Regions from separate parts of the Actinoalloteichus fjordicus genome, predicted to be linked through region 2. Evidence: riboswitches for the same ligand, from Rfam matches in the RefSeq annotation. Region 2 holds a riboswitch; the other holds the start of a gene.

Region 1 (14,804 bases), 1.1 Mb from region 2:
GCACGATCGCAGCAATACGCTCGGGATCTGCGTACCGCACCAGCTTCATGGTCCAGTTGGCGCCGTCGGCGATCGCGGTCGCATCCTCGGTCAGCAACGCCACCAATTGTTCGGTACGGCCCGAGGAAGCGGCGTTGACGAACGCCTCGACGATACGGCGCGCGGCTGCGCTGTCGACTTCACTGATGTTGCGCTCGGCGGTCACATGACGCCGGGCCCGGTGGGCGTGTTGCTGGCTCGCGGACTCGGTGATGTCGAGGATCGCGGCGATCTCGGCGTGGGGGAAAGAGAAGGCCTCGCGCAGAACATAGACGGCTCGCTCGATCGGCGGGAGGCGTTCCAGGAGCAGCAGGACCGCCATTGTCACCGATTCTCGCTGCTCGACGGTGTCCGCCGGGCCGAGCATCGGATCACCATCGAGGAGCGGTTCCGGCAGCCAGTCGCCGACCGCCCGTTCATGGCGCATCTTCGCCGAACGGAGTCGGTCGATGGACAGGTTGGTGACCACCTTCGTCAGCCACGCCTCGGGTACCTCGATGTGTGCCCGATCTGCGGTCTGCCAGCGCAGGAACGCGTCCTGCACGGTGTCCTCGGCATCGGCGGCCGAGCCGAGCAGCCGGTACGCGAGTGAGGCCAACCGATCCCGGTTGGCCTCGAAACACTCCACGGTGGCAGCGTCCATCAGCGCGACTCTAGGTGCCGAACGCGCTCACTGGAGCGATCGGACACGATGCTCAGATGACGTTTCCGGGTCGGCAGCCCGTAGGTCGGGCGGCGCACGCTCCACAGGACACCTCGGAGCACGCCGGACTTGAAGGTCCCGGTCGGACGGCCGCGCAGGGACCAGGTCCTCGACTGTGCCTCGCCGTCGACGATCTGAAGGATCGCGTCCTTCTGTCCCAGGCTGAGGCAGTTTCCGAGGTAGGTCAACGGAACCTTCGAGATCACGCGACCGGTCAGGTCTCCGATTATCGCGGCCGTCGCCTGCCTGGCGGTGAGTCCCGCCGAAGCGCAGGACATCGGCAACGGCCGACCGTTCTCGCCGATGGCATAGACGCTGTCACCTACGGCGTAGACCTCTGGGTGTGAGACCGACCGCATCATGCGGTCGACGGCGATCCGACCGTCGGCTGCGACGTCGAGACCGCTGGCGGCGGCGATGGGGTGGACGGCGAAACCGGCTGCCCACACGATCGCGTCGGCAGCGAAGGTGGTGCCGTCCTCGGCGACGGCCCTCGTCGCCTCGACGTGGTCGATGGTGGTGTGCTCGTGAACTGTGATGTTGAACCGGTCGAAGACCCGCAGCAGGTGACGGCGAGCCTTCGGGCTCAGCCAGGCCCCCAGTTCCCCGCTGGTGGTGAGGGTGACCCGGAGTCCGGGTCGTGACTCGGCGATCTCGGTGGCCGCCTCGATCGCGGTCAGGTTGCCGCCCACGACCAGCACCGTCCCCTGCCCATCCAGCTCATCCAGTCGCTGACGCAGCCGCAGCGTCGGCTGTCGCTCGGCGATGTGGAAGGCGTGCTCGGTGACGCCAGAGACGCCGTGGTCGGCCGCGGTGCTGCCGAGCGCGTAGAGGAGGGTGTCGTATTCGAGCGTGCTGGTGCCCTCATCGTCGGTCACGGTGACCACCCGGCGCTCGACGTCGACGGCGGCGACGCGCGCCACTCGGAGCCGGATGCCCGTGTTCGCGAACATCGTCGCCAGTTCGTAGCGGCGTAGGTCCTGGCCTGCGGCGAGCTGGTGCAGGCGCATCCGCTCGACGAAGTCGGATTCGGCGTTGACGGCGGTGATCTCGACGTCGTCGGGATGGAGATGGCGGGCCAGGCATCCGGCGGCGAAGACTCCGGCGTATCCGGCCCCGAGGACGATGATGCGATGCCGCATTTCTCTGCTCCTGTCTCGTGCGTTCGCACCTTGAACGAGGTGGCATGCAGGTTCCTGACAGGGCTTCACTGTGACGTGAGTCACTGCAAGTGATCGTGTGGTCGGTGCTGATGCGGTTCGATCAGCGGTCGACGCGGCCTCGGTGCCGGTTGGCCTGTCCGGCGTGACTGGGGCCGCACGCCGAGTGCAATCGATGCTCGCCGCGATCTGTCGCCGGGCCTGCGGTGTTCTTCGCCACGCAGGCGCGGCCCGCCATCGTGCCTGGACATCGCGCCGCAGCGCTGCGGTCGTTGGTCGAAACGGGTGTCGATGCGCAGGTGTGGCCGGAATCTACTTGCGCGGGAACTGGCTCGTCGGTTTTACTCAAGAGGACCGACCATCCTGAGCGGCTGAGAGACCTGGCTCGAAGACGCCGCAGCAACCACCCACCCGTTGGGCAGGTGCTAACGCCAGGACCGATGGAGTCGTAGTGTTAGTTCAGTTCATGCTCACGCGCCGACGTGTGGTCGACCAGTGTCGTCGAACCGCTTCCGGCTGTCGGGTTTACCTCGTCTCATCGCGAGTCTGACCCCCGGTAGTCATCGCCCCTTTCTTTCACCGCCCCGTCGTCGGGGCGGTCTCAGCGTGCCGCCTGCGAGCGGCCCGGCGTCGTGGAGCAGAGATGATCACTGTCGAGAAGCTGACCAAGACCTTCCCCGGTAAGAAGGGCGTCGTGCACGCCCTGGACGGGGTGACGCTGTCCGTTCCGGAGAGCACCGTCTGCGGCGTCGTCGGCCCCAGCGGCGCGGGAAAGTCCACGCTGGCTCGCTGCATCGCGCTGCTGGAGCAGCCCGACAGCGGCTCGATCACCGTGGAGGGCACCGACCTGGTGTCGCTGCGGGGCCGTGACCTGCGGGCCGCCCGCCGTCGCATCGGCGTGGTGCCGCAGGGCGACTCGCTGCTGCGGCAGCGCACTGCCGCTGGCAACGTGGCTCTTCCGCTCGAGAGCGCGGGTGTGAGCCCCGCCGCTCGGCGGTCCAGGGTCGTCGAGCTGTTGGATCTGGTCGGCCTGACCGACAAGGCGGGCAGCTATCCGGACCAGCTCTCCGGCGGCCAGCGCCAGCGGGTGGCGGTGGCCAGGGCGCTGGCGGCCCGGCCGTCCGTGCTGCTCGCCGACGAGCCGACCTCCGCGCTGGACCCGGAGACCACGGGATCGGTGCTGACGGTGCTCGATCGCGTGCGTGCCGAACTCGGCGTGACCGTGCTCGTGGTCACCCATGACATGGCCGTCGTCCGCCGGATCTGCGACGACGTCGCGGTGCTGGACGACGGGCAGATCGTGGAGCACGGCAAGGTGCTCGACCTGCTGACCGTTCCCGGCAGCCGGATCACCTCCTCGCTGCTTCCCGAGATCGACCAGGCGTCGAGCCTGCGGGGGCCTGCTGCCAGGGCCGACGTCGTCGCCGAGGTGGTGCTCGTCGGGTTCGCCGCCGTCGGGGCGCTGCTGCCGGAGGCGGCCAACCGGTTCGGCGTGGACCTGTCGATCCTCGGCGGCGGACTCACGCGGCTCGGCGACACCCCGGTGGCGCGGTTCCGCATCGGTCTGACCGGCGACCGGTCCGAGGCCGCGCTGGCCTGGCTCGCCGACCACGAGGCGACGGTCCGTCGCACCCCACAAGAGATTCCAGGAGTAGCCGCGTGAGAGAACCGACCCCGTGGGATCGGGTCTTCGACCTGGTGTCAGCCGCCACCGGAGACACGATCTACATGGTCGGCATCGCCACCGTCCTCGCCGCCCTCGGCGGCATCCCGCTCGGGGTGCTGCTGCACATCACCTCGCCGACGGGCCTGAGCCCCCGGCCGGTGCTGCATCGGGTGCTGGGCGTGGTGGTGGACATCGGCCGTTCGCTGCCCTTCGTGGTGCTGCTGGTCCTGCTGGGGTCGGTGACTCGCGCGCTGGTCGGGACGACGATCGGACCGACGGCGGTGATCGTCCCGCTCACGGTGGGTGCCATCCCGTTCGTCGGCAGGCTCGTTCAGGCGGCGTTGCGCGAGGTCAACGCCTCGGTCGTGGAGGCCGCGATCACCACGGGGGCCAGTCGGACCCGCATGGTCCGCAGCGTCCTGCTGCGGGAGGCGGGCCCGGCGCTGGTGGCCGCGATCGGCGTCACTGCGGTGACGTTGATCGGCTACTCGGCGATGGCGGGCGTCATCGGCGGCGGCGGACTCGGCGACGTGGCGATCCGCTTCGGCTACCAGCGCAACGACACGCGGATGCTGTGGGCATCGGTCGTGGCGCTCGGCGCGCTCGCCTGGTTCACCCAGCTGCTCTTCGACCGGCTCGCCCGCGCGATCGACCGACGGCGGTCCGCGCTGAAGATCTGACGCCCCGACGGTGCAGCCGCCCTGCTGGGGCTGCCCGCCGTTCTCGATCGCCCGTCCGGCGTCGAAGCTGGTCAGCGGACTGCTGAGTCTGTCCATTGTGGACTCAGTACTGACGCGCGACTGATGTCGCGCGATGAAGACGACACACGTTGCAATCCGAGAAGTTCCTCAGAACGGAGACATCGCCATGCGCATCAGACGTCGGGTCAGAGACGTGACCGTCCTGCTGGCGGCCTCGGCCGCGGTCCTGGCGGGCTGCGGGAGCGAGAACGCATCGACCACCGACGAGGGGGCCGCCTCGACCGACGGCCCGTTGCGGGTCGGCGTGAGCCCCGTCCCGCACGGCGAGATCCTGGAGTTCATCGACCAGGAGTTGGCCGCCGACGCGGGGCTGGAGCTGGAGGTCGTCCCCTTCAACGACTACGTGCAGCCGAACACGGCGCTACAGGACGGGTCGCTGGAGGCCAACTACTTCCAGACCGTGCCCTACCTGGACAACTTCCAGATCGAGCACGGCGGCGAGTACGAGTGGATCGAGGCCGTGCACCTCGAACCGCTGGGCCTGTACTCGGACAGCGTCGAGTCGGTCGACGACCTGCCGGACGGCGCCACGATCGGCGTGTCCAACGACCCGGCCAACCTCAACCGCGGCCTTCAGCTCCTCGCCGACAACGGCCTGATCTCGCTCCGCGAGGGCACCGAGGGGCAGGCCACCGAGGCCGACGTCGAGGACAACCCGAGGAACTTCGAGTTCGCCCCGCTGGAGGCCGCGCAGCTCGCGGTGAGCCTCCAGGACACCGACGCCTCCGTGATCAACGGTAACTACGCCATCGACTCGGGCCTGAGCCCGGCTGACGACTCGATCCTGCTGGAGGAGGCGGAGGGCAACCCCAACGCCAACGGCGTCGTGACCACGCCCGAGCTGGCCGACGATCCCAGGATCGCGACGCTCGTCGAGCTGCTGACCTCCGACGAGGTCCGGCAGTTCATCGAGGAGAACTACGACGGCGGCGTGCTGCCGTCGTTCTGAGCACACTGAGTCCATCAGTGCCCGGTCGACCTCTCTGCAACACGATAAGAAGCCGTTCGATCGGCCGCCGTCCGTCATCGCCTGCATTGTCGAAGAGAAGCACCGCAGGCGTCGGGCAGCCTGCCCGTCGAGTAGAGCGGCGGCCGGGAAGACGTCTGTCCCGTAGACGATGACACGGCCTGCACCCGACCGGAATGGTCGGGTGCAGGCCGTGTCGTCACGGCGCCGTGCTCATGCGGGCGCCGGTGCGAGACCGGGTGGTCAGCCGGTGGTGATCCCGTAGGACCGCAGCATCGTCTGCTCCACGGTGTTGCCCGCCGCGTCGGCCGCGCTCGCCCGCAGCGAGACGAAGCCGTCCTCGGCCGGGTGGGTGAGCAGCGCCGTCGCGCCGTCCTCGGTCGAGGTCACCTCGACGGCCGTCCAGGTGGCGCCGTCGTCGTAGGAGACCTCCAGGGTCAGCTCGGTCGGCTGGTCGTCCGCGAGGCCGTTCACGTGCAGGCCCAGCGGATACTCGACGCCCGCGGGTGCCTGTCCGAGCTCGTCGACCTCGCCGCTGAAGCCGACGCCCAGCAGTGGCAGGCCTTCGGGCAGCTCGCCGTCGACGGTGTCGGAGGCGAAGGTCCACGACGCGTCGATCTCGGTGCCGTACACCGACCAGGGCAGGTCGCGAGTCGCGGTGACGTCCGCGGTGAACACCCCGTCGCCCGAGGGCACCGCGAACAGCCCGCCGAGTGTCTCCTGCGTCTCGATGACCTCGCCGTCCTTCGACAGCGTGGTGGAGGCGACGATAGCGGAGGTGCCGAAGGATTCCCCGTAGTAACTGACGGGATCACCGCTGGGGGCGATGACTCCAGGGTTGAGGAGGATCTCGTCGCCGAGCCGCTGCCCAGCGGGGTTCGCCTCGGTGCCCACGCCGACGCCCAGCGGTGCGCTGTTCCACGTCACCGTGCTGTCCCCCGGCTCGTGCGTCTTCTCCGTGGAGTAGTCCTCGCTCGCCTCGACATTGATGAACGTGAGGGACTCGAGCCAACGGATGTCGCCGGTGCTGAAGAGTTCAAGCCGATGGGTGGGCACCTCGATCGGAGAACCGAATCCGACACTGAGGTCGTCCTCCGGCAGGATTCCTGCCGATCCCCGGTGGCCTTCCGCCGCGACGCCCTGCGCGTGGTAGTCGTTCTGCACGATCGACAGATCGGCATCGTTCGCCTCGAGGATCGGTGACTCCGGAATTCCCGCATCGTGCAGGATGAGGTTGTAGCCATATGGCTCGGCCGTGCCCTCCGGTGCGACGAGCCTCGGGCGGTAGGCGAACCGCAGGCCGCTGTCGCCGGGGTCGCCGCTCGGCACCGCGAACTGGTCGACCTGCACGTCTCCGACCATCGAGCCGATGCCGGTTCGTCCGACGAACAGTTCAGTGACGGATCGCTCGGTGACGGTCTCCCGCTCGGTCTCCACGACCACCGGGACAGCCTGGGTGCCGTCGAGGCTGATGGACGTGTCCGAGGTGAGATCGATACCCAGTTCGGCCACGGCGGTCATCGAGCCGCCGATGACCTCGCCGTCCTCCTCGGCGTACTCGCCCAAGTGGGCGATCACGTCGTAGAGGCCTGCGGGGAGGCGGGCGGTGATGTTGCCCTCGGCGCCGGGATCGATCATGGTGCTGTCGCCGGTCTCGCGGTTGACAGCGGCGATGGCGGGGAACTCGGCCGGGGTGCCGGACTGGGTCGTGGCCTCGATGGACAGGTCGTAGCTTTCGGGCTCGAGGAAGGCGCCCGCCGCCGTTGAGACCGTGGTGTCGCCGTCGGTGCTGGTGGCCAGGACCGAGCCGCTGAGGAAGCCGAGCTGTGCATTGGCCGAGGGGTCTACGGTCAGCTCGACGGTGGTCTCGCCGCCTGCGGGCACGGTGATCTGCTCGGCGCTCAGGCTGAACAGCCCGTCCGGCGCGGGTGTGCCGTCGGCTCCCGCCGCGTCGAACGTCAGGTCGAAGACGGCGTCTTCGGTTCCGGTGTTGGTGTAGGTGAGTTCCCGAGTCGCCGGCTCCTGGTCATGCGGGTACGGGAACGCCCCCAGGCTGAGTGAGGAGGGCGAGGCGAGGACCTCGGCCGACACCGCAGCGGCGAGGTCGAGCCTGCCGGAGCCTTGTCCGGTGACGCCGATGCCGTCCAACGGAACGGAGGAGCCCGTCAGGGCGGCCTTCAACTCGTCGGCCTGCCACTCGGGGTGTTGGGCGGCGAGCACGGCGGCAGCACCCGCGACGTGCGGAGACGCCATCGAGGTGCCGCTCAACGACGTGTAAGGATCGTTATCGGTCGTGCCGCCCGCACGGGCGGAGATGATGTCCGAGCCGGGCGCGGCGATATCGGGCTTGATCGCCTTGTCACCGAACCTCGGGCCCCGACTGGAGAAATCGCTGAGCTCGTCGGTCTTGGTGACACTGGCAACGGCCAGCGCGGCATCAGCCGCAGCCGGCGAGCTCACCGACTCCTCGGCGCCGAAGTTGCCCGCCGCGATCACATACAGCGTGCCACTCTGCTCGGTGAGGGTGTTCACCGCGACCGACAACGGGTCAGTGCCGTCGCTGGGTCCGCTGCCGAGGCTGAGGTTGGCGGCGGCGACGCCCTGTTCGGCCGCCCACTCCATGCCCGCGATGACGGCGTCGTCCGTGCAGTAGCCGTAGTCGTCACAGACTTTGCCCACGATGAGGCTCGCGTCCGGGGCGACACCCCGGTGCGCACCGTCAGAAGCCGCACCGGTGCCCGCGACCGTGGCGGCGACATGCGTGCCGTGGCCGTTGCCGTCGTGAGGTCCGTCAGGGTTGCCGGTGAAGTCCTCCGCCTCGACCACCACACCTTGAAGGTCCGGATGCTCGGCGTCATAACCACTGTCGAGCACCGCCACCGTCGCACCCGCACCGGAGTAACCGGCCTCCCACGCCTCCGGAGCACCGATCTGCGCGTTGCTCTCCTCGTCGAAGACCTCAGCCCGACCGTTCAACCACACCCGGTCAACCCCGCCCGCGAACGTGGTCTGCTCCGCACCGAGCACCTCCCAGACCTCCGCAGCGGAACCCGACTCGGTCTCCACCACCACGCCGCCCACACTCGGCAACTCCCGCACGACCTCCGCACCCACCGCAGACAACGGATCGGCAAGCGGACGATCGACACCCGACTCGTACGACACGATCAACGGAAGCGGACCCGCATCACCGAAACCCTGCTCGAGAAGACCGGTGACATCGAAGAGTCGTTCGTCCAACCGACCCGACTGAACCAGACCGAACGCATCAGCCGGAATGACCGAAAGAGCATCACCCTCAGAAATTCGATGGAAAGGAACGTTCGATCGACCGGCACCTGGCAGCACCGTGACCGACGGCCGACCATCCGACATCTTCGCAACCCGAAGTCGATCGCCGGTAATCAAAGTCAGGATCTCGGACTCCGCATTCGCGATCGGGCTCGCGCCCGTGCCCCTCTCACCTGTGGTCTCCTCGGCCCCCGCCTGCACCGCGCCCGCAGCAAGACTGGAACTCAAGGCCAGCCCTAACACCACTGCGGGTACTTTTCTGTGCCTCATCGCCACCGTCCTTTCAATCGGCCGTTCGACCGTCTTTCCTTTCGGGGAGAAGCATTCCGACGGTCATTCGACCGGTAATCAGAGATTAACGAACCGATCACGAACATAGCGGTCATTGCCCGCAGTGCAACTTACCGGTGATTCAGATCACTTTTCAGATAAACTTCCCGGAAATGGCCGATAAGTTCTCGATCGCGGCGTTGTCGAGGCAGTTGCCGTTGCGGGACACTCGTGATCGCGGTCTCGCGCTCGGTTCGCGGATCACCGACGTCGCAGCCGGGTCTGCTCCTGGTAGAACGTCGACCGGGCAGGCCTGGCGACCAGCAGCAGCACGTCGGAGTTGAGGGAGACCACGACACGGACCTTCACCGTCGTTCCTACGGCCCAAGACCCGCAATACCTTCGACGTGTGCGTCGGCAGGCGTGGCCTGGACGGTGCTCGCGGGCGCGGGCGTCGTCGGGTGATCGGCGGAACCGATGCGCGCGAGAACGGGCCTGCCGCGCGGGCGCCGAGACGCGCGGCCCTCGATCGGGCACTCCACGGTCTGGTTGACTCGGCCGCTTCCGAGGGCGTCGCAGGCCGCGCGCGGGACGCTGACACCACCAAGAAGGTGCCACTGGGTGGCCGATCGATGACTATCGGTGATCATCGGCGGTTGATCGAACACATCCTCCGGAACCGCCCGTAGGCTGCAGGGGTGCTCGCAGTCGTGCCACCCCCGATAACGGTTCGCGCCCCGGCCAAGGTCAATCTGCACCTCGGCGTCGGCGACCTGCGTGACGACGGCTATCACGACCTGGTCACCGTGTTCCAGGCCCTGTCGTTGACCGACGAGGTCACCGTTGCCGTCGCCGAGGAGCCCGGCGTGGAGGTACACGGGGAGGGCGCCGACGCGGTACCCACCGGCCCCTCCAATCTGGTGTGGCGGGCGGTCCAGGCCCTCGCGCAGCACGTGGGGCGCGACCCGGACGAGCCGAGGGTTCGCGTGGTGATCAACAAGGGCATTCCAGTCGCGGGCGGCATGGCGGGCGGCAGTGCCGACGCGGCGGCCACCCTGGTCGGGCTTGCCTCACTCTGGCGGCTGGACATCGGCCGGGACGAACTCGCCGACGTGGCGGCGACCATCGGCAGCGACGTCCCGTTCTGCCTGCACGGCGGCAACGCCCTCGGCACCGGGCGTGGCGAACGACTGGTTCCGGTGCTGTCCCGACACTCCTTCCACTGGGTGCTGGCGCTGGCCAGGCGCGGCCTGTCGACACCGACGGTCTTCGAGGAGATGGACCGGCTGCGCAGCGAGGGGCGCCCGCCTCGGATCGGCAGCGTCGAACCCGTTCTGGAGGCGCTGGCCTCCGGCGACCCTCGACAGCTCGCCCTGCTGCTCGGCAACGACCTGCAGGCCGCCGCCGTCTCACTCCGGCCGACGCTGCGTCGCACGCTGCGGGCGGGCGTGAACGCGGGCGCGCTGGCAGGCGTCGTCTCCGGTTCCGGCCCGACCTGTGCCTTCCTCTGCGAGAGCGCGGCCTCGGCGGTGCAGGTCGCCGCCGAGCTGTCCGGGGTGGGCGTGTGCCGGACGGTCCGCGTGGCGCAGGGCCCCGTTCCCGGCGCGAAGGTCGTCCAGCGTGAGGAGCAGTCTCGGCCCACTCCACCGCCGGTGCACGCATGAGCGGTCGACACCGTGCGCCGTCACCAGCGCAGCCCCGCAGGCACCTCGTGCTCGTCCACTCGGAGCGAGACGCACAACGGCAGGACGAACAGCAGCACGGCGCTGAGGAGGAACGGCGCCTGGACGCCGAGGCCGCCCGCCACCGCGCCCCCGACCAGCGCCCCGGCTCCGGTGGCGACGAGGCCGCCCAGCCGGTCGACGCTCGTGATCCGGCCGAGCAGGGCGTTGGGCCCGACGCTCTGCCGCACCGACGTCGCCACGATCGTCCAGACCATGAACATGGCGTTCCCGGCGGACACCACCACGAAGGCCAGCGCGAGCGAGGCCGTCACAGCCTGTAGCACGTACATGGCGCCGATGAGCAGGGGCGCGGCGCGGATGATCAGTCGTCGACTGACCCGGCCGTCGAGCCGCACGGCCAGGAAGCTGCCGAGGAACGCGCCGACCGCCTCGCCGACGAGCAGCAGCCCGTAGCCGACGGCGTCGAGCCCGAGCCAGCGCGTGGCGAACAGCACGAAGACGCTGGTGATCATTCCGACGCAGAAGCTGATGATGGCGCCGATGACAGTCACCGAGCGCAGCACGCGATGTCGGAAGACGTGGTGAACGCCGATGCGCAGGTCGGTCGTTACGCTGTTCTGGCCGAGTGCGTCGCCGCCGTGTGCCGCAGGCGCCGCCGCGACCCTGATCCAGATCAGTAGGACGGCCGAGACGACGAAGGTGCCCGCGTTGACGAAGAACGGCAGTGCGTGATCCACCGCGAACAGCACACCGCCCAGTGCGGGGCCGACGAAGGCGATGCCCAGCGTCCAGGACGACACCAGCAGGCTGTTGGCCCGATTCAAGGCCGATCTGGGCACCACCTGCGGCAGCACGGCCTGCGCGGCGCTGTCGAACACCGTCTGCGTCGAGCCCAGCACGACGGCCACCACGTACATCGGCCATAAGGCGGCGAGGTCATCGGCCACCAGGAGTGCGAACCCCAGGATCGCCGCCGCCCGCACGAGATCGCTGAAGATCATCAGGGCCCGGCGTCGCATCCGATCCGCCGCGACTCCGGAGAACAGGATGACCAGTGCCGCAGGCAGCACGGTGGCGACCTTGAGCGCGGCGACGGCCTTCTCGTCGGAGGTCAGCTGGACGGCGAGCAGCTGGATGGCGGGCAGATAGAGACCGGTGCCGAGCGCGGAGATCCCGGTGGCCGCGAGCAGCGCGAGGAAGCTTCGATTCCGCGTGAGCGGAGGCTCTGCTCGGGCGGCACCGCTGCTGGTCACTGACTCGGCTTTCGTGAAGACAGGGGCGGCGTCCCCGCTGCGAACGACATCGTCTCCCGTGTCGCGAGACAGGGCGCGGCCGAGACGAATCAGGGCGATGTCGAGGATCGGCGCGGTGGCCGATCGGCGTCGGTGCGTCCGATCAAGGGCGGTGCCTGATCAAGGGCCGTGTCAGGCGACGTCCGGGTCAGAACAACGGCTCCGAACAGGGGCCGTATCCGAACAACGGCGTGTCCGATCAGGCCCGATCAGGGGGAAGTCGTGGTGACGGTGCTCAAGTCATGCCTCAACTCCGGTGCTCACGGCCACGGGATGTCAGTCTCCCGAAAGCAGGCGCCACAAGCTGATCACACTACGGAGCAGGCATCGACGCACGCAAGGGTCGAGACGGTCTAGCGCGGTGGGCTCTCTGGCCCAGCTGACGTCGCTGACCTGCGATGTTCGTTACCTGGCCGGACGTGCGCGGCCGCGCAGGCCGCAGACCCTCGTGCTTGACCTCCAGTCGAGTGGAGCTTGCATCCTCTCGTCCGTGACGGACATCGGAGCAGGCGGAGCCGGGCGCATCCGTATCTGGGACTCGAAACCTTTCCGCAGACTCTGGATCACCGGCCTGTTCAGCTCGCTGACCCAGTGGACGATGCAGATCGCCCTGACGGTCGGGGTGCTGGCGTCCCATTCGGGCTCGACGCTCGCCTGGATGCTGCTGGCGGGCACCGTGCCGGGCCTGCTGATCGGACCGTTCGCGGGTGCGGTCGTCGACCACCGTGATCCCCGCCGGGTGGCCTGCGTCGGGCTCGCCGTCCAAGCCGTGATGACGCTGGGCATGGGGTTCTTACTCGACCACTCGCTCGTCGCCGTCGCCTGCTGCCACGCGACGGCCTCCATCGCGCATCGGTTCCCGCCGATCGCCCTGCAGCGGCTGCGCTACGCGGCGTTGGACGAGACGCGGTGGCCGCTGGCCAACGCCGCCGTGTCCCGCATCATGGCCCTGACCCTCATCCTCGGCGCGCTGCTCGGCAGCACCGGGGTCACCGTGCTCGGCGTCCTCCCGACCTTCGCCGCCGCCTGCGGGATGGCCGCCCTCGCCGCCGCGCTGGTGTGGACGGTGCCGGGGGACGCCGACCACGGGAGGCCCTCGGCGCGCGGCGGAATGCGGTTCGGCGGCGGACTCGCCGCCCTGCGGCGGTATCCGTCGGCAGGTGCCGTCATCGTCCTGTGCACGGCGTGGGGACTGATCGGCGGCGGGCTCACCGTGCTCCTGGGAATCCTGGGCACCGAGCTGACCGACGACGGGCGGGGCGTGGGAGTCCTCCTCGCCGTCTACGGCACGGGACTGCTGCTCGGCACACTGGTCGTCGGGCGTCTCGCCCCGCGCGTCCTGTCTCGCGCCAACGTGGGCGCCTATGCGGTCCAAGGGCTTGTCTGGGCGGCGGTGGCGCCCCTGAGCGCGCTGCTGCTGCCCGTGTCGGCGGCGCTCTTCGTCATGGGGATAGCGGGCGGATTCATCATCGGCCTGGAGATCACGCTGTTGCTGCGGGACGTGCCTCGCGAGCTGCACGGCCGGGTGCTCGGCATCTACCTCGTCGCCGACGGGGCGTCCGGACAGCTTTCCCTCGCCCTGATCGGCGCCGCCCTCGGCATCGCCTCGGCCCAGCAGATCATCGTGGTCGGCGGCCTGCTGTCGGTCGGCGTCACGGTGATCGCGGCGCTGCTCTTCCGGACCGCCCCGCCTCGACCCGCAGCCGAGGCGGCTGTGTGAGAGCACGGTGCCCGGCGCGGATAATGCCGGTGGACGGCCGACACGGTCGTGAAGAGCGACGAGACGGAGTGTGGTCCCGACCGATGGTCAACCTGGTGAACCTGTCCGAGGTGTCGAAGTCCTATGGCGTGCGCGCGCTGCTCGACAGCGTGTCGCTGGGCATCGGTCGCGGTGAGCGGGTCGGCGTCGTGGGACTCAACGGCGGCGGCAAGACGACGCTGTTGGAGGTGATGGCGGGCATCGAGCCGCCGGACTCCGGTCGGGTCGCCCACAGCTCTGACCTGCGGATGGCCGTGGTGACCCAGCGCACCGAGCTGCCGGAGGGCTCGACGGTTCGGCAGGCGATCCTCGACCCGCTCGGCTACGCGGCCGAGCACGAATGGGCCTCGGACGCGCGGGTGCGCGGCATCCTCGACGGGCTGGGCATCACCGCCAGAGGCCTGGACACGCCGGTCGGCACCTTCTCCGGCGGCGAGCGTCGTCGGGTGGCGCTGGCCGCCGCCCTCGTGCAGGAACTCGACCTCATCGTGCTGGACGAGCCGACGAACCATCTGGACATCGAGGGCGTCCGCTGGCTGGCGGACCACCTGATCGCCAGACGCTGCGCGCTGATCGTCGTCACGCACGATCGCTGGTTCCTCGACACGGTCTGCACCAGGACCTGGGAGGTCGTCGGCGGCGGCGTCGAGCAGTACGAGGGCGGCTACGCCGACTGGATCTTCGCTAGGGCGGAACGGGCCAGGCAGGCCGACGCCGCCGAGGACCGACGTCGCAATCTGGCCCGCAAGGAACTCGCCTGGCTGCGCCGTGGTGCGCCTGCGCGCACCTCCAAGCCCCGCTACCGCATCGACGCCGCCGAGACGCTGATCTCCGACGTGCCGCCGCCGCGCGACACCGTCGAGTTGCTGACCTTCGCCAAGCGGCGCCTCGGCCGCACGGTGCTGGAGCTGGAGAACGTCGACCTGCGGGCAGGCGACCTGACGATCGCCGAGGACGTCACCTGGCGGATCGGGCCCGGCGACCGGGTCGGGCTCGTCGGCGTCAACGGCTCCGGAAAGACCACCCTGCTCCGGATGCTCGCGGGGGATCGGGAGCCCGCCTCGGGCCGTCGCATTCAAGGCCAGACGGTGCGGCTGGCGCATCTCACTCAGGAACTTCACGACCTGCCCGCGAAGCTGCGGGTGCTGGAGGCCGTCGAGGAGGTCGCCACCCGCGTCACCCTGGGCAAGCAGGATCTCTCCGCCGCGCAG
Region 2 (14,804 bases):
GCTGGTGCTGGGCGACTCCCTCACTTTCCACGGTCCCCGAGGCCCGCACCCGGCCGACGAGCCGGGGTTGTGGCCCAACGTCGCCTCGGCGCGGCTGGGAACGCGCGCCGAACTGGTCGCGGGCCTCGGCTGGACGGCACGGGATGCCTGGTGGGCGTTGACCCGTGACCCGAGGTGTTGGGCCGCGCTGCCGCATGCGCGGGCGGTGGTCCTGGCGGTGGGCAGTATGGACACGCTGCCCTCTCCGCTGCCGACCGTGCTGCGGGAGGGCATGCGCTATCTGCGTCCCGACGGTCTGCGACGTCGCGTCCGCGCGGGTTATCGCCGTCTGCAGCCGGGACTGGCCAGGATGCTCGGCGGGAGGCCGGTGGCGCTGCCGCCCAGGCTGACGGTCCGCTACCTGGAGGACTGCCGAGCCGCGGTCACAGCCCTCCGCCCGGACGTCACCGTGATCGGGATGCTTCCCTCGGTGCATCGGGCCGCCGAGTACGCCGGGGTCCACACCGGTCACGCCCCGGCCGTCGCTGCGGTTCGGACCTGGGGCTCGCGTACCGACACTCCGCTGCTCGACCTGCCCGCGCTGGTGACGGCGCACCTCGCCGCGGGTCTGGGCAATCCCGACGGGATGCACTGGGGCTGGCAGGCCCATCAGGACGTCGGCGTCGCCGTGGCGGAACTGCTGCTCGCGGGCGCTGCCTGCGACTCTGCCGACGGGCCCGCCGCGGAGCAGGCCGCCGACGAGGCGACCGGTGTCGATCCGGATCATGACGACCGGCAGATGCCTGCCACTCGGGTCACCAGGTAAACCGTGACCGTGGCCGTGGTGACCGACTCCACCGCCTACCTTCCGGAGGGGTTCGCGGAGCGGAGGCGTGTGCGGGTGGTGCCCCTGCACGTGCTGGTGGACGGGCGGTCGCTGCGGGACGGCGTCGACATGGGCGCAGCGGAACTGGCCGACGACCTGCGGGCGCACCGTCAGGTCACGACCTCCCGCGCGACCCCGGTCGAGTTCGCCGCCGTCTATCGCGAGCTGCTGCGCGACGGTGCGGAGGAGATCGTCTCGGTGCATCTGTCCTCGGATCTCTCCGGCACCTGGGACGCCGCCTGGTTCGCGGCCGAGGAGATCGGCTCCGATCGGGTCCATGTGATCGACTCCCGCTCCACCGGGATGGGACTCGGCTTCGCGGTCCTGGTGGCGGCCGACGCCGCGGGCGCGGGCGCGACGGGCGACGAGGTGGCGCGGGTCGCCGGGCAGACGGCCGCCCGCACCAGGACGTTCTTCTGCCTGGACACCCTCGAGTACCTGCGGCGTGGTGGTCGCATCGGCACGGCGGCGGCGTTCCTTGGCACGGCGTTGGCGGTGCGGCCCCTGCTGCACGTCGACGACGGGCGCATCGTGCCGCTGGAGAAGGTTCGCACCTCGGCGCGGGCGCTGACCAGGCTGGTCGACCACGTCGCCGAGGCGGCCGGTTCGGGGGAGACCGGTGTCGCCGTGCATCATCTCGACGCGCCGGAGCGCGCCGTGGAGCTGGCCGCGAGGATCGAGGAGCGGGTGCCCGGCTGCCGCGCCTGCCTGATCTCGGAGCTCGGCGCGGTGGTGGGCGCGCACACCGGCCCCGGCGTGCTCGGGGCCGTCGTGCTTCCCGGCGGACCCGACGGTGCAAGCTGACCCCGACCCACCGACGTTACGCCCCACGTCCGTCGCCTCGTCCTTTTCGCGTGTCGCTCCCGGCGAGTTGTCCACAGCGCTCCAGCCATCCACATCTTGATCTTGCAACCCCGCCCCGCCACCGCATCCTGCATACGGTGCCGTCATGGCTGTTTCGACGACGGCACGCAGGCCGACCTGCGCCGACCCACGACGACGGCTCGACGTCATCGTCACGGGGGACGACTGCGCGAACACTCCGGCCGTCGGCGGGAGTGCTCCCGCGCGAGGTCCCACCGGACCCGGCGCCGTAGGACGTCGTCCGGTCTCCGACGCCCCACTGGTCGCGGCGGGCGGCGGCAGACACCGCAGCGACCCCGGTCCGACCCGCATGGGACGGGCCGGGCCGCCTGCCGCGCCACGGCGGCTGGGCAGACTCGTTCGACGCTGGGTCCCGGCAGGCATCGGATCGGCCAGGCTGGACCCGGGCCGATCCGGCGCGCTCGCGGTGGGTGGTGTCGCCGTGATCGCCGTGGCCGTCGTCCTGATCGGGCTGCTCTGGCGGCCCGCTCCGACGGAGGAGCGGCTTCCCGCGCTGCCTCTCGCGGCGTCCGGTGTGTCGGCCGCGGACGGATCACCGGGGCAGTCGGCGGTGGTGTCGACGAGCGCCACGCCTGCGCCTGCGGCGGAGCTCGTGGTCAGCGTGGTCGGGCGGGTCCACGTCCCGGGCCTGGTCACCCTGACTGCTCCTGCTCGGGTGGCTGATGCGGTCGCGGCGGCGGGTGGTGCGCACCCCGATGCCGATCTCGACACGGTGAATCTCGCTCGAGCCTTGGCGGACGGCGAGCAGATCCACGTCGACGCGCCTGCTCCGCCGGGGGCCGAGGTCGATGGTGGGGTGATCGGCGGCGGGGTGGGCGGTGGAGCCGCTCAGGCATCGGCGGGGTCCGCACCGATCGATCTGAACACCGCGTCCGCCGCCCAGCTCGACGCGCTTCCCGGCGTCGGTCCGGTCACCGCGCAGGCGATCGTCGACTGGCGGGCCGCTCACGGCCGTTTCACCTCGGTCGAGGATCTGCGGGAGGTCGACGGGATCGGTCCGACGCGCTATGAACGGCTGAAAGACCTGGTGACGTCATGATGAGGCCGACGGCACGACGGGATCTCCGGCTGGTGCCCTCCGCCCTGTCAGTGTGGGCGGTGACCCTGGTCGGCATCCACGCGGGCCACCTCGCCGCAGCGTGCTTCGGCGCCCTGGCCTGTCTGGTGATGCTCGGATGCGGTCTCTGTGCCCGTCACGGGGTGCGGGTCGCACGACGCATGACGGCGGGCGTGCTGGCGGCGGGCCTGCTGACTGCTGCGGCGGCCGTCGGGGTAGGAGTCCGGGAACGCCATGCGAGTGCCCACCCGCTGCGGGAGGCCGCGGAACGAGGCGACGAGGCGCGGGTGCGGATGCAGCTCACCGACGACCCGGCTCGACTGATGACGGCGGGCTACGCGGGCGATCCAGGTGATGGGCGGCTGCTGGTTCGTGCCCGGCTGGCCGCGATGGAGCTCGACGGACAGCGTCGCGACACGCGTGGGCGACTGATCGTTCTCGCGGACGACCCCGGCTGGTCGGCGCTGCTGCCGGGCCAACAGGTGACCGCCGAGGGAGCGTTGCTGCCGCCTCGTCCCGGTGATCTGACGGTGGCGGTGCTTCGGGTACGCGGCCCGCCGCTCGACATCGGGCCGGTCTCGTGGTGGCAGAGCGCCGCAGACACGGTGCGCGGCGGTCTGCGCACGGCGGCGGAGGTGCTGCACCCTGATCCGGCGGGTCTGCTGCCCGCCTTGGTCGTCGGTGACACCGGGGGACAGTCTCCGCAGGTGGAGGAGGAGTTCCAAGCGGCAGGCCTGACTCACCTGACGGCAGTGTCCGGGGCGAACCTCGCGATCCTGTGCGGGGCGGTGCTGCTGCTCTGCCGGGCGGTGAGTCTGGGGCCGGTCCCGTCCACAGTGGCCGCAGCCGTGGCGCTGGTCGGTTTCGTCATCCTGGCTCGACCGGAGCCGAGCGTGCTTCGGGCGGCGGCGATGGGCTCGGTGACCCTGCTTGCGTTGGTGTTGGGCAGGCGGCGTTGCGCGCTGCCCGCGCTGGCAGGCACGGTGATCGCCTTGCTGTTGGTGTTGCCTGAACTGTCGACGCATCCGGGTTTCGCCTTGTCGGTGGCGGCGACAGCCGGCCTGGTGCTGTTGGCGCCCGGTTGGGCCGGGGCGTTGCGGGATCGGGGAGTGCCGATCGGTGTCGCCGAGGCCCTTGCGGTCGCGGTGGCGGCGCAGGTCGCGACGGCGCCGTTGATCGCGGGGCTGTCCGGTGAGGTGAGTCTGATCTCGATCCTGGCGAACCTCCTGGCCGCTCCCGTGGTCGCGCCCGCGACGCTGCTCGGGGTGTTGGCGGCGCTGGTCTCGCCGTTTCATCTGGGCACCGCCGAGCTGCTCGTGTATCTGGCGGGGCCGGAGGTGTGGTGGCTGATCCTGGTCGGGAGGCACGCCGCTGCCGTCCCGGCAGCCCGGATCGACTGGCCTTCAGGCGTGACGGGCGGGGTGCTGCTCACGGTGCTGGCGCTGATCCTGGTGCTGATCGTGCGCTTCCGGCGGGTCCGTGTCCTCCTGGTGGCGATGCTGTTGGTGACGGTCCTGTTCCTGTTGCCTGCCAGGCTTGTCTCGCCGGGCTGGCCGCCGAAGGACTGGGCGGTGGTGGCGTGTGACGTCGCGCAGGGCGACGCGGTCGTGCTGGCCACCGGAGAGCCGGGTCGCGTGGTCCTGGTGGACGTCGGACCGGACACCGGGGCGGTGCACGCCTGCCTCCGCGATCTGGGGGTGCGGTCGATCGCCTTGATCGTCCTGAGCCATCTTCACGCCGATCACGTCGGGGGACTCACCTCTGCGTTGACCGGCCGGGAGGTCGGGGCGATCGCTCTCGGCCCGGTACGCGTTCCCGACTGGGCGCACACCAGGGTCCGGGAATCAGCGGCAGCGGCCGACGTACCGGTGGTCGAGCTGCAGGCCGGGCGTCGACTGGCGTGGAGCGATCTCCTCCTGGAGGTGCTGGGGCCGGTGGACCCCTCATCGAGGGTCGACGCGGAATCGGGAACGGAGGTGAACGACAACTCGCTGGTGCTTCGGGCGACCACGCCGGCGGGCCGGGTGCTGTTGACCGGCGACATCGAACTCGCCGGACAGTCCGAGCTGTTGCGGTCGGGGGCAGATGTCGGCGCTGAGATCCTCAAGGTGCCGCACCACGGTTCGCGCTACACCTCACCGAGGTTTCTCGCGGCGGTCCGGCCCCGGACAGCTCTGATCAGCGTGGGAGGTGACAACCGTTACGGGCATCCGAGCGCCACGGTGGTCGAGGAGCTGTCGGCTCTAGGGGCCGTGGTGTTGCGCACCGATCGCGGCGGTGACGTGGCCGTGGTGGTTCGAGACGGTGACCAGGCCGTCGTCAGGAGAGCGGTGGAGAGCACTCCGTAGCTTGTGCCCGGCTCGGGCCGGACCCGGCAGCGTGCATCCTCTGCAGGCTGCTCCGAGGCAGTCTGCCCTGCCCACCTGCGTGAGAGAAGGGACGCCGCGTCGCTCGGCGGGTGGCTGGAAGGCAGGCGCCGCCGGAGAACAGGACGACAACGACTGGGCCTGCCCTGACGTCGTGGGCACCGACTCGGGTCGTCCCCGGACATGACGTGGCGCCGCCGGCGGGCGCCGGGCTTCGGGTACTGACACTCGACGGGCCGTACATCGGATGGCCGCCCATGCCGAGTTGGGCGGTCCCGCCATCCGGCGGGTGCCGATGCCACGGCAGAACCTGCCACCCGGCGGGCGCGCCGGGTGAGTCTTGCCTGCCGACGCGGCAGGCGGGTGGAACGAACCGCCACGGCGCAGAACCAACGGGAAGGGCGGAGGTGGAGGCGGGCGGGTGGGGAGGGGGAGGGGGAGGGAGGGAGACAACCCCGGCGGTCTCGGTCTCGGCCGCCGCCGCATTTCCGTGCGGCACGAGGCCGGTCGATGTGAGCCTGCATCTCAGCGCGGCGCCGGAGTCGGCCACGTCATGGACGGGCGATGCCGCCTGCCGCGCGCCGTTGCCAGCCGGCGCTACCCGGTGCTGGGGTACCGCTGTCCGGTTCACCTGACCGGGTCGTCGATCACGTCCGATGCCGCTGGGCCGGGGGTGTGACGGCTTGGCGTCGCCGCATACGTGGCTGCCACTCACCGAGTGGGCGTTGCCGCCGCACACACGGGCGCCGCAGATGCAGACGCCGCTCACACAGACGCGGTTTCTCGTCCCGGGCCGTCATTCGGCAGCCGACGTCCATCGCCGCGCCACGGAGAGACGCGGCGACCGACGGCAGCCGCCTGCCCCGGCGTAGCGGGGCGGCGCCGGTAGTTCAGCGGCGCCTGATGGAGCTGAACTGCGGTCCTGCTCCGGACCGGACCGAGCGACCGCGCCCGCGAATCCCGATCGCAGCGGAGACGGAGGACCGGTATTCGCCGCCGACTTCGCCTGTGGCGTCGACCCGGCACGTATTCCATGACTGCGCCCGGCCGATTCGTCCCGCCGAATCCGCCCTGGCCGAATGCGCCCGGCCCCACGTGCAGGGTCTGCTCGCCAAGCCCAGAGAGGACCGACTGGACGGCACCGCCTTAGACGCACCGCGCCGAACTGCCGTGAGGTGCCCCGACTGAAGACACTCCAGCCGGAGGACTTCGGCGGAACGGCGGGAACAGGCCTCGCCGTTAGCGCGCCGTCGGAGGGGAGACGACTGTCTGCACTCCGACGGCGCGACTGTCCGGCTTCGGCACAGGCTTCCGGTCGTCAGTACCCGAGTGCCTCGTGCACTGCCTTCGAGGAGGGCGGCACCGTGGCCTTGGGACCGACATGGTCCTGAATGGCATCGAGCGTCTTGAGCCCGTCGCCGGTGATCAGCAGTACGGTCTCGGCCTCCGGATCAAGCTTGCCCGCCTCGATGAGCTTCTTCGTCGTGGCCACGGTGACCCCGCCTGCGGTCTCGGTGAAGATCCCCTCGGTCCGGGCCAACAGGCGGATGCCCGCCACCACCTCGTCGTCGCTGACGTCCTCGATCGCTCCGCCCGTCCGCCGTACGGCGTCCAGCACGTAGGGCCCGTCGGCGGGCGCGCCGATCGCCAGCGAGCGAGCGATCGTGTCCGGACGCACCGGTTGCACCACGTCGCTGCCCGCTCGGAACGCGGCCGACACCGGCGAGCAGCCGGTCGCCTGGGCACCGAAGACGCGGTAGGGCGTGGGCTCCACCAATCCGAGCGTCCCCAGCTCCTGGAAGCCCTTGTCGACCTTCGTGAGCTGGGCCCCGGAGGCGATCGGCACGACGATCTGTTCTGGCAGCCGCCAGCCGAGTTGTTCGGCGACCTCGAAGGCGAGTGTCTTCGAGCCCTCGGCGTAATAGGGCCGCACGTTGACGTTGACGAACGCCCAGTCCTCGTGTTCGGCGGCCAGCTCGGTGGCGAGTCGATTCACGTCGTCGTAGTTGCCGTCCACGGCGATGAGCGCGCCGTCGTAGACGGCGGTCGTCAGCACTTTCGCCCGCTCCAGGGAGGAGGGGATCAGCACGATGGACCGCCAGCCCGCCCTGGCCGCCGCGGCGGCGACGGCGTTGGCGAGATTGCCGGTGGAGGGGCAGGCCAAGACCTGGAAGCCCAATTCACGGGCGGCGGCCAGTGCCACGGCGACCACGCGGTCCTTGAACGAATGGGTGGGGTTGCCGGTGTCGTCCTTGACCCACAGGTTCTTCAACCCCAGTTCGGCGGCGAGGCGATCGGCGCGAACCAGTCGGGTGAGGCCTGGCTGGGTGTTGGCGTGGTCGTCGACGTCGGCGGGCACCGGGAGAAGCCCGCGATACCGCCAGATCGATCGAGGCCCGGCCTCGATGTCCTCCCGGCGAATCCTGCCGAACTCGTAGGCCACCTCCAGCGGCCCGAAACACTCGGCGCAGGCGAACTCGGCGGCCAGCGGAGTTCGATTCCCGCATTCCCGACAGGACAGGGCGGCGGCGGGACCAAGGTCCAGCGTGGCGTTCGTGGGCGTGCGCAGGGTCGTCGTCATCGCGAGGCCTCTCCTCATCTTTCCCGCAGCGCGGGCCGGAATTGGCACCGTGATCGTCGAATGCCGCTGGACGCGGCCGGGCTGTCGACGCCGGTTGCCGGGGTTTCGCAGGGCCGGACCCTCTACCCCTCTGGATGAAGTGTTCAGTTGTGTCACCAACCCTAGGGCATCGAAACGGGTCGAAACCACCCTCTGTCCGAGGTGTGGGACCGCCGAGCCTCGGAGGTGCCCTGGGGGACGTCGAGCCGGGCCGACGAGCGGGCGGTCCGACTGACCAGGTGCAATCCCGGCTGCCGACCAGGGCAGACCCGAGCGGCGAGCACAGCGCGGCGCCGACGTCGGACATGCCACGTCCGTACCTCGGCTGTACTGCGACGAGGTCCTTCCCGACCCCGGAGGACCGCGCCGCCCCGCCGGGGTCTGCGGACCCGCTCCGACACCGAGGTCGCGGCTGGCCGGTCGCCGGCTGCCGGACTCGACTCCACGGAGGTCGGTCGGGGACCCGTGCCAGGATGAGCGGGTGAACACGCGAGTCGCCCCACCTGCTCCGGTTCAGCTCGTCCTCGGTGAGGAGGAGCTGCTCGTCGAGCGTGCGGTGCGGGCGGCGTCGGAGGCGGCGCGACAGGTCGACCCGATGACCGAGACGGTGCGGGTCAAGGCCGGCGAACTGACCCTCCCCCGGTTCACCGAGCTGGTGAGCCCGTCGCTGTTCGGGGAAGGGCGGGTCGTCGTCGTGGACGCCGCGCAGGATGCCGGACAGGAACTCGCAGAAGCGCTCGTCTCCTATCGGCCGCAGCCCGACGACGGGATCGTGCTGGTCGTGGTCCATTCCGGCGGTGGTCGGGCCAAACTCGCGAAGCAGCTTCCCGCCACCCTCCGCAAGGCGGGCGCGGACGTCCGGGAGTGCGGGAAGATCACCAGAGCCGCTGAGCGGGAGAACTTCGTTCGCAACGAGGTTCGCCAGGTGGGCGGACGGATCGATCCCGGCGGGGTCACCGCCTTGGTCGAGACGGTGGGGTCGGACCTGCGAGAACTCGCCGCCGCCGCCACTCAGCTCGTCGCCGACACCGAGGGGCCGATCGACGAGGCGACGGTGCGCCGCTACCACCGGGGCCGGGCCGAGGTGACCGGGTTCGCGGTCGCGGAGAAGGCCGTGACCGGCGATCGAGCCGGTGCGCTCGAAGCGCTGCGGTGGGCACTCCAGCTCGGCGTGCCCGCCGTACTCGTCGCCGACGCCCTGGCCGACGCCGTGCGCAGCATCGCGTTGGTGCGCGGGGCGCGCAACGGCGACCCGTTCCAGCTCGCGGGGGAGTTGGGCATGCCGCCGTGGAAGATCAAGAAGGTGCGTACCCAGGTTCGCGGTTGGGAGGAGGCCGGACTCGCCGAGGCGATGCACCTGGTCGCCCGACTCAACGGCGAGGTCAAGGGGCAGGCGGCCGACGCGAGTTACGCATTGGAACGCGCGGTCTTCGGCATCATCGACGCCCGCGCCCGGCACTGACTCCGCGCCCTCGGCGACGGGCGGGTGGTCGAAGCTCGTCCGCAACGGTCTCGGCAGCCGCCTGAGCCCACAGCCGGGCCTCACTGCCGACGTTCAGCGCACCGCACTCCCGCGACGGTGCCGACACGGCCAGCGATGACACCTGTCATGGCTGTGACCAGGCCGGACGCAGAAAGGACGCCTCGGGCAACCCGAGACGTCCTTCCGATGGTGCTGAAACCTGCCCCGCGTCTTTCCGGTGCCGTGGCGGCGACTCGTTCACAGCGCCGTCGGGAACCGGAGGTCTTTGCGGGCCGAAGCCCTTCCGGGACGGCTCAGAGCTGGTTCGCGCGCTGCGCGATCGCCGACTTCTTGTTCGCGGCCTGGTTGGCGTGGATGACGCCCTTGCTCGCGGCCTTGTCCAGCTTGCGGCAGGCCTCACGGCTCAACTCGACGGCCTTGGCCTTGTCACCGGCGTCGGCGGCCTCGCGGAACTTGCGGATCGCGGTCTTGACCGAGGACTTCACCGACTTGTTCCGCAGCCGGGCCTTCTCGTTGGTCTTGATCCGCTTGACCTGTGACTTGATGTTCGCCACGCGACAACCCCTCGGTCTCGATGTGTGTTCTGTCGTGCCGCGTTCGTCGTGGCGCTGCCGGGATGACCCGTGAGCGACGAGGCTCGACGGTCGCTGGCAGCCTTCCTCCATAGCGGAATGCCACACGGCACGACGGCGAAGTCTAACAGCCCCGGATCAGGGCTTTTGTCGCCCGCCGACCTGCGAGAACGCTGTGACGATTCTCGCGCCGCGCGGCCCCTCCGGCGATGGTCGTGCTCCGTAGGCTCGACGGGTGTTCAACCCTCTCGACTGGCCTGGCTTCGCCGACGTGTCGATGGCCGCACTGCTGTTCCTGTGCGTCGCCGCGTTCGCTGCGGGCGCGGTCGATGCGATCGTCGGCGGTGGCGGGCTGATTCAGCTGCCCGCCCTGCTGCTGATCATGCCGGGTGGAGACACCTTGTTGAGCCTGGCGACGAGCAAGGTCGCCGCCTTCGCAGGCACTGCGTCTGCGGTTCCCACTTATGCGCGGCGGACTCGCATCGACTGGTGGACCGCCGTGCCGATGGCGTCGATCGCGTTCGGCGGAGCGGTCGGCGGTGCCGCGTTCGCGAATCTGCTGCCGGGGCGGGTGTTGAACGGGGTCGTGCTCTTCGCGCTGGTCGCCGTCGGGATCTACACTTGGCGCAAGCCTTCGCTCGGGTCCGTCGAGACGCCGCGCTTCGGACGGCGTGTGCAGATCCTGCTCGCCGGACTCGGCGGCATGACGATCGGCTTCTGGGATGGGCTCGCCGGGCCGGGCACCGGGTCCTTCCTGGTGTTCCTGCTGGTGGGGCTGCTGGGCTTCGCGTTCTTACACGCCTCGGCGACGGCCAAGCTGGTCAACACCGCCACCAATCTGGGGGCGCTCTGCTATTTCATCCCGGCAGGCAAGGTTCTGTGGGGGCTCGGGCTGGTGATGGCTGTGTGCAACATCGCCGGCAGCGTCTCGGGAGCGTTGCTCGCGACCAGCCGAGGCTCGACCTTCGTGCGCAAGGTCTTCCTGTCGGTGGTCGCCGCGATGGCCCTGACGCTCGGCGCTCGGCTGTTCTTCGGTACCTGACTCCCTCGCCTGTTCGTCGCCCGCTCGCATAGGTCCGGTATCGGTTCCCGCCGGGAGGTCGACAAGCGGTGCCCATGGCCAGAAGATGGCCGCGTGCAGTCTCGGCCAGACACGTCCTATACCCCGCGTCCGGTTCGTTTCCTCGGCATCGAGGAGGCAGGTGGGTGGCGGATCAAGTGCTACGGCATAGCCGAGGGCTCGCGATATCCGAGGGCCGAGTTGGTCGATGCGGGTGTCGCGCGCGCCGTCGAGGTCCTCGCGTCGGTCCGAGGCGATCAGGGCGCGCACGGTGTCGCCTACCTGATGGCCCACGACTCACGGGACCAGTGCGTGGTGTCGGTGGACTGGTGGATGCGTTCTCATGAACTGTGGCAGCGGTCGTTCCGCTCGTCGGTGGAACGGCCGGAGGAGTTCTCCGAGATCCGTGAGGTGCTGGTGGCGCAGGTGTGGGAGTTGGCCGTGATCGGGTACGAGCGCGCGGCGTGGATGCGACACGTGCTGGCGAACCGCAGCGGCCCCGATTTCGGCGCCTATCTCGACGACGCCTTCGAAGGGCTCGTCTGAGCCCTGCGGCCTTTCACGTGAGCGGCGTGGGGGAGAGGGAGACCGGAACCTGACTCCGAGCGTGCGCGGCCTGCCTGACCCCGCCGCCCAGCCGCCTCCGCGACGTCGGCTCCCGTCTCGCTCTCCCCGCGTCGCCTCTGTCCCATCCGCAACGCACGTACCCCTGATCAGCCCGATCGGCCGGGGTCGGAAGAGACCGCTCCGGGTCAGCCGCGCCTGGCCGATCGGCGCTCGGCGACGGCGGCGGCGAGCCCGCGCAGCGTCGACTCGGTCGTCTCCCAGTCCATGCAGGCGTCGGTGATGCTCTGGCCGTACTCGAGTTCCCTGCCGGGGGCCAGATCCTGGCGGCCCGCCACCAGGAAGCTCTCCAGCATCACGCCGACGACGCCGTGCTCGCCCGCCGCGAGCCGCCCGGCCACCTCGGCAGCCACGACAGGCTGCCTGCGGTGGTCCTTCCCGCTGTTGCCGTGGCTGGCGTCGATGACGGTCCGTTCGGGCAGCCCGGCGGCACGGAGCAGGGCCGTCGTCGAGGCGACGGACTCCGCATCGTGGTTGGGGCCGGCGGTGCTGCCCCGCAGCACCACATGGCAGTCGGGGTTGCCGGTGGTGCGGAGGATGGCGGCCAGCCCGCCGTCGGTGATGCCGGTGAAGACGTGGCTTGATCCGGCGGCGGCGATGGCGTCGACCGCGACCTGGACGTCTCCGTCGGTGGCGTTCTTGATGCCGATGGGCATCGACAGCCCGCTGGAGAGCTGGCGGTGCACCTGGCTCTGTGCGGTCCGTGCCCCGATAGATCCCCAGCTGACGGCGTCGGCGATGTACTGCGGCGTGATCGGGTCCAGGAACTCGCAGCCCACGGGCAGGCCGAGCTCGAGGATGTCCAGCAGGAGCCGACGGGCCAGGCGCAGCCCCTTGTTGACCTGGAAGCTGCCGTCCAGGTCGGGATCGTTGATCAGACCCTTCCACCCCAGGGTGGTGCGGGGCTTCTCGAAGTAGACCCGCATGACGATGCGCAGGTCGTCGCGAACCGTCTCCGCCAGCGCCGCGAGCCGACGCGCGTAGGCCAGGGCCGCTGCGGGATCGTGCACCGAGCACGGCCCGACGACGACGAGGAGACGGTCGTCGCGGCCCGTGAGGACGTTGATCACCTCGTCGCGGCCGTCGGTGACCACCTGCGCGGCCTGGTCGCTCAGCGGCAGTTCGTCGCGCAGCAGCGCGGGAGAGACCAGCGGTCGGATCTCGGCGATGTGTCGATCTCGAATGAGATCCGAGGTGGAGGGAAGCGTGCTGGTCATGATCGACGCCTTTCCGCAGACCGCACCCCTTGCGACATCAGAGCCGGCCTGCCGTCAGTGGGCAGTGCACGCGAGAACAGGGCGGAAGATCCCTGTTCGCCGGCTCTGGATGGGGTTGTGGTCAGCGCGTGGTCTCGCCGCCCGGCCCATCCAGGGCCGGCTCGGTAAACCACCAATAGCGCTGCACGGCGGCGATGCTACCGGACGTGCAGGACCGAGTTTGCGTGCCGGGTCGATCCACTCATCGGAGCGTCGTCGTTCCTGGTCACGGCGGGTGGGCAGCCGTGGGGGCGAGCGCGGTGTGCGCCGCGCACGTCGTGGAACGGCTGACGGTCTGCCCGAGGTGCCGTCGACGAGAGGGAGCCCGGCGGCCTGGGTGCCGCCGGGCTCACTTCTCCGGCTCTCCTTCGGGAGCAGCCTGCGGAGGTGTCTCGGTCTGTTTCTTGGGCGGCCTGCCGCGTCGGGCGGGTTTCCCTGCGTCCTTGGGCAGTCGGCCGGCCGTGGTCAACGACCGGCGGAGGAGAAACTCGATCTGCGCGTTGGCACTGCGCAGATCGTCGTTCGCCCACCGCACCAGCGCGTCGTGCACCGCCGGATCCAGACGGAGTAGGAAGCTCTTGCGGTCCGCCACGGCGTCAGTGGTACAGCGAGCCCGCGTTGACCACCGGCTGGGTGGACCGGTCGCCGCACAGGACTACGAGGAGATTGCTGACCATGGCTGCCTTCCGTTCCTCGTCGAGTTCGACGACGCCCTGTTCGGCGATCTTGTCCAATGCCATCTCCACCATGCCCACCGCGCCTTCGACGATACGAGTCCGTGCCGCCACCACCGCGCCCGCCTGCTGACGCTGCAGCATGGCCTGGGCGATCTCGGGAGCGTAGGCGAGGTGGGTGAGGCGCGATTCGATCACTCGCACGCCTGCCGACTCGACGCGCACGCCGATCTCGGTCGACAGCTGCTCGGTGATGTCCTCGGCATTCTCCCGCAACGACGTGCTCTTCGGGTCGTCGCTGTCATAGGGGTAGCTCGTCGCGATGTGTCGAACGGCGGTCTCGGTCTGGGTCTGGACGAAGCGAACGAAGCTGTCGACCTCGAACATCGCCCGCGCCGAGTCCTCCACATGCCAGACCACCACGGCGGCGATCTCGATGGGGCTGCCGTCTGCGTCGTTGACCTTGAGGACGGTCGTCTCGTGGTTGCGGATTCGGGTCGACACCTTGGTGCGGGTGGTGAGCGGATTGACCCAGCGCAGGCCGTCGTCGCGGACGGTGCCGGTGTAGCGGCCGAGGAACTGGATCACGCGCGCCTCGCGCGGCTGCACCATGATCAGGCCCGCGAGGACGATGATTCCGATGAGCAGGATTCCGACTGCGAGTCCGATGAGCAGGCCGCTCTGGTCGTTGATCCCCATGATCCCCACGGTGACGCCTGCGGCGAGCAGGATGAGACCGAGGCATGCCATGAGGCCGCCCGGCAGCACGAAGGCGCGTTGTTCGCGAACCGACGGGGCGGGCATGGCCACCTGATCGATTGCCGAGGTCGTGTTGGTCATCGTGTTCTCCTGTTGTCCTTGACTGCCCCGACTATAGCAAACTGATATCAGATTTCTACGGGGGTGGACGGACGCTCGTCTACAGCGCTGGTCGTGTCTACCCGATCATGCGACGCTGGGAGGCTCAGCGCCGGCAGGTGCAGGCTCGGACGCGGGTGCATCCGAGCGGGCGGAAGACGAGAGGGGCAGGCGATGGAGGTCTTGAGCGGTCGGATCCTCGTGCGGCCGGTGGACCGTGCTCGTACCGTCGCCTTCTATCGCGACACCCTCGGTCTTGCGATTCACCGCGAGTTCGCGGTGGGCACCGTGTTCTTCCTGGGCACCGGCCTGCTGGAAGTCTCCGGCGAAGGGGGCGGGGGTGCGAGCCCCGATCAGTCGTTGTGGCTCCAGGTCCGAGACCTGGCGGCGACGTTGGACGAACTGCGGCAGGGCGGCTTGGAGATCAAGCGGGATGCCCGCCGTGAACCCTGGGGCCTCGACGAGGCCTGGATCGAGGACCCGG

Evidence for each region. Region 2 has a riboswitch for S-adenosylmethionine ahead of thrC (threonine synthase). Riboswitches for the same ligand answer to the same signal wherever they lie in the genome.
Region 1: it holds a riboswitch for S-adenosylmethionine, as region 2 does, so the genes downstream of both, UA74_RS03550 (methionine ABC transporter ATP-binding protein) here and thrC (threonine synthase) in region 2, are expected to answer to the same signal.

Annotation. Positions count from the first base shown of each region.
Region 1 is NZ_CP016076.1:747,879-762,682, forward strand. It holds gene UA74_RS03540 (sigma-70 family RNA polymerase sigma factor) at 1-682, opposite strand, end outside; gene UA74_RS03545 (NAD(P)/FAD-dependent oxidoreductase) at 682-1,884, opposite strand; SAM riboswitch class I at 2,258-2,349, shown strand; gene UA74_RS03550 (methionine ABC transporter ATP-binding protein) at 2,546-3,565, shown strand; gene UA74_RS03555 (methionine ABC transporter permease) at 3,562-4,248, shown strand; gene UA74_RS03560 (MetQ/NlpA family ABC transporter substrate-binding protein) at 4,436-5,278, shown strand; gene UA74_RS03565 (S8 family peptidase) at 5,540-8,857, opposite strand; gene UA74_RS03575 (4-(cytidine 5'-diphospho)-2-C-methyl-D-erythritol kinase) at 9,556-10,521, shown strand; gene UA74_RS03580 (MFS transporter) at 10,542-11,795, opposite strand; gene UA74_RS03585 (MFS transporter) at 12,325-13,554, shown strand; gene UA74_RS03590 (ABC-F family ATP-binding cassette domain-containing protein) at 13,638-14,804, shown strand, end outside.
Region 2 is NZ_CP016076.1:1,844,581-1,859,384, forward strand. It holds gene octT (diglucosylglycerate octanoyltransferase) at 1-805, shown strand, start outside; gene UA74_RS08370 (DegV family protein) at 809-1,669, shown strand; gene UA74_RS08375 (ComEA family DNA-binding protein) at 1,815-2,789, shown strand; gene UA74_RS08380 (ComEC/Rec2 family competence protein) at 2,786-5,155, shown strand; gene thrC (threonine synthase) at 6,492-7,754, opposite strand; SAM riboswitch class I at 7,766-7,895, opposite strand; gene holA (DNA polymerase III subunit delta) at 8,275-9,255, shown strand; gene rpsT (30S ribosomal protein S20) at 9,570-9,830, opposite strand; gene UA74_RS08400 (sulfite exporter TauE/SafE family protein) at 10,084-10,890, shown strand; gene UA74_RS08405 (hypothetical protein) at 10,984-11,454, shown strand; gene UA74_RS08410 (3-deoxy-7-phosphoheptulonate synthase) at 11,661-12,749, opposite strand; gene UA74_RS08415 (hypothetical protein) at 13,138-13,380, opposite strand; gene UA74_RS08420 (SPFH domain-containing protein) at 13,385-14,302, opposite strand; gene UA74_RS08425 (VOC family protein) at 14,495-14,804, shown strand, end outside.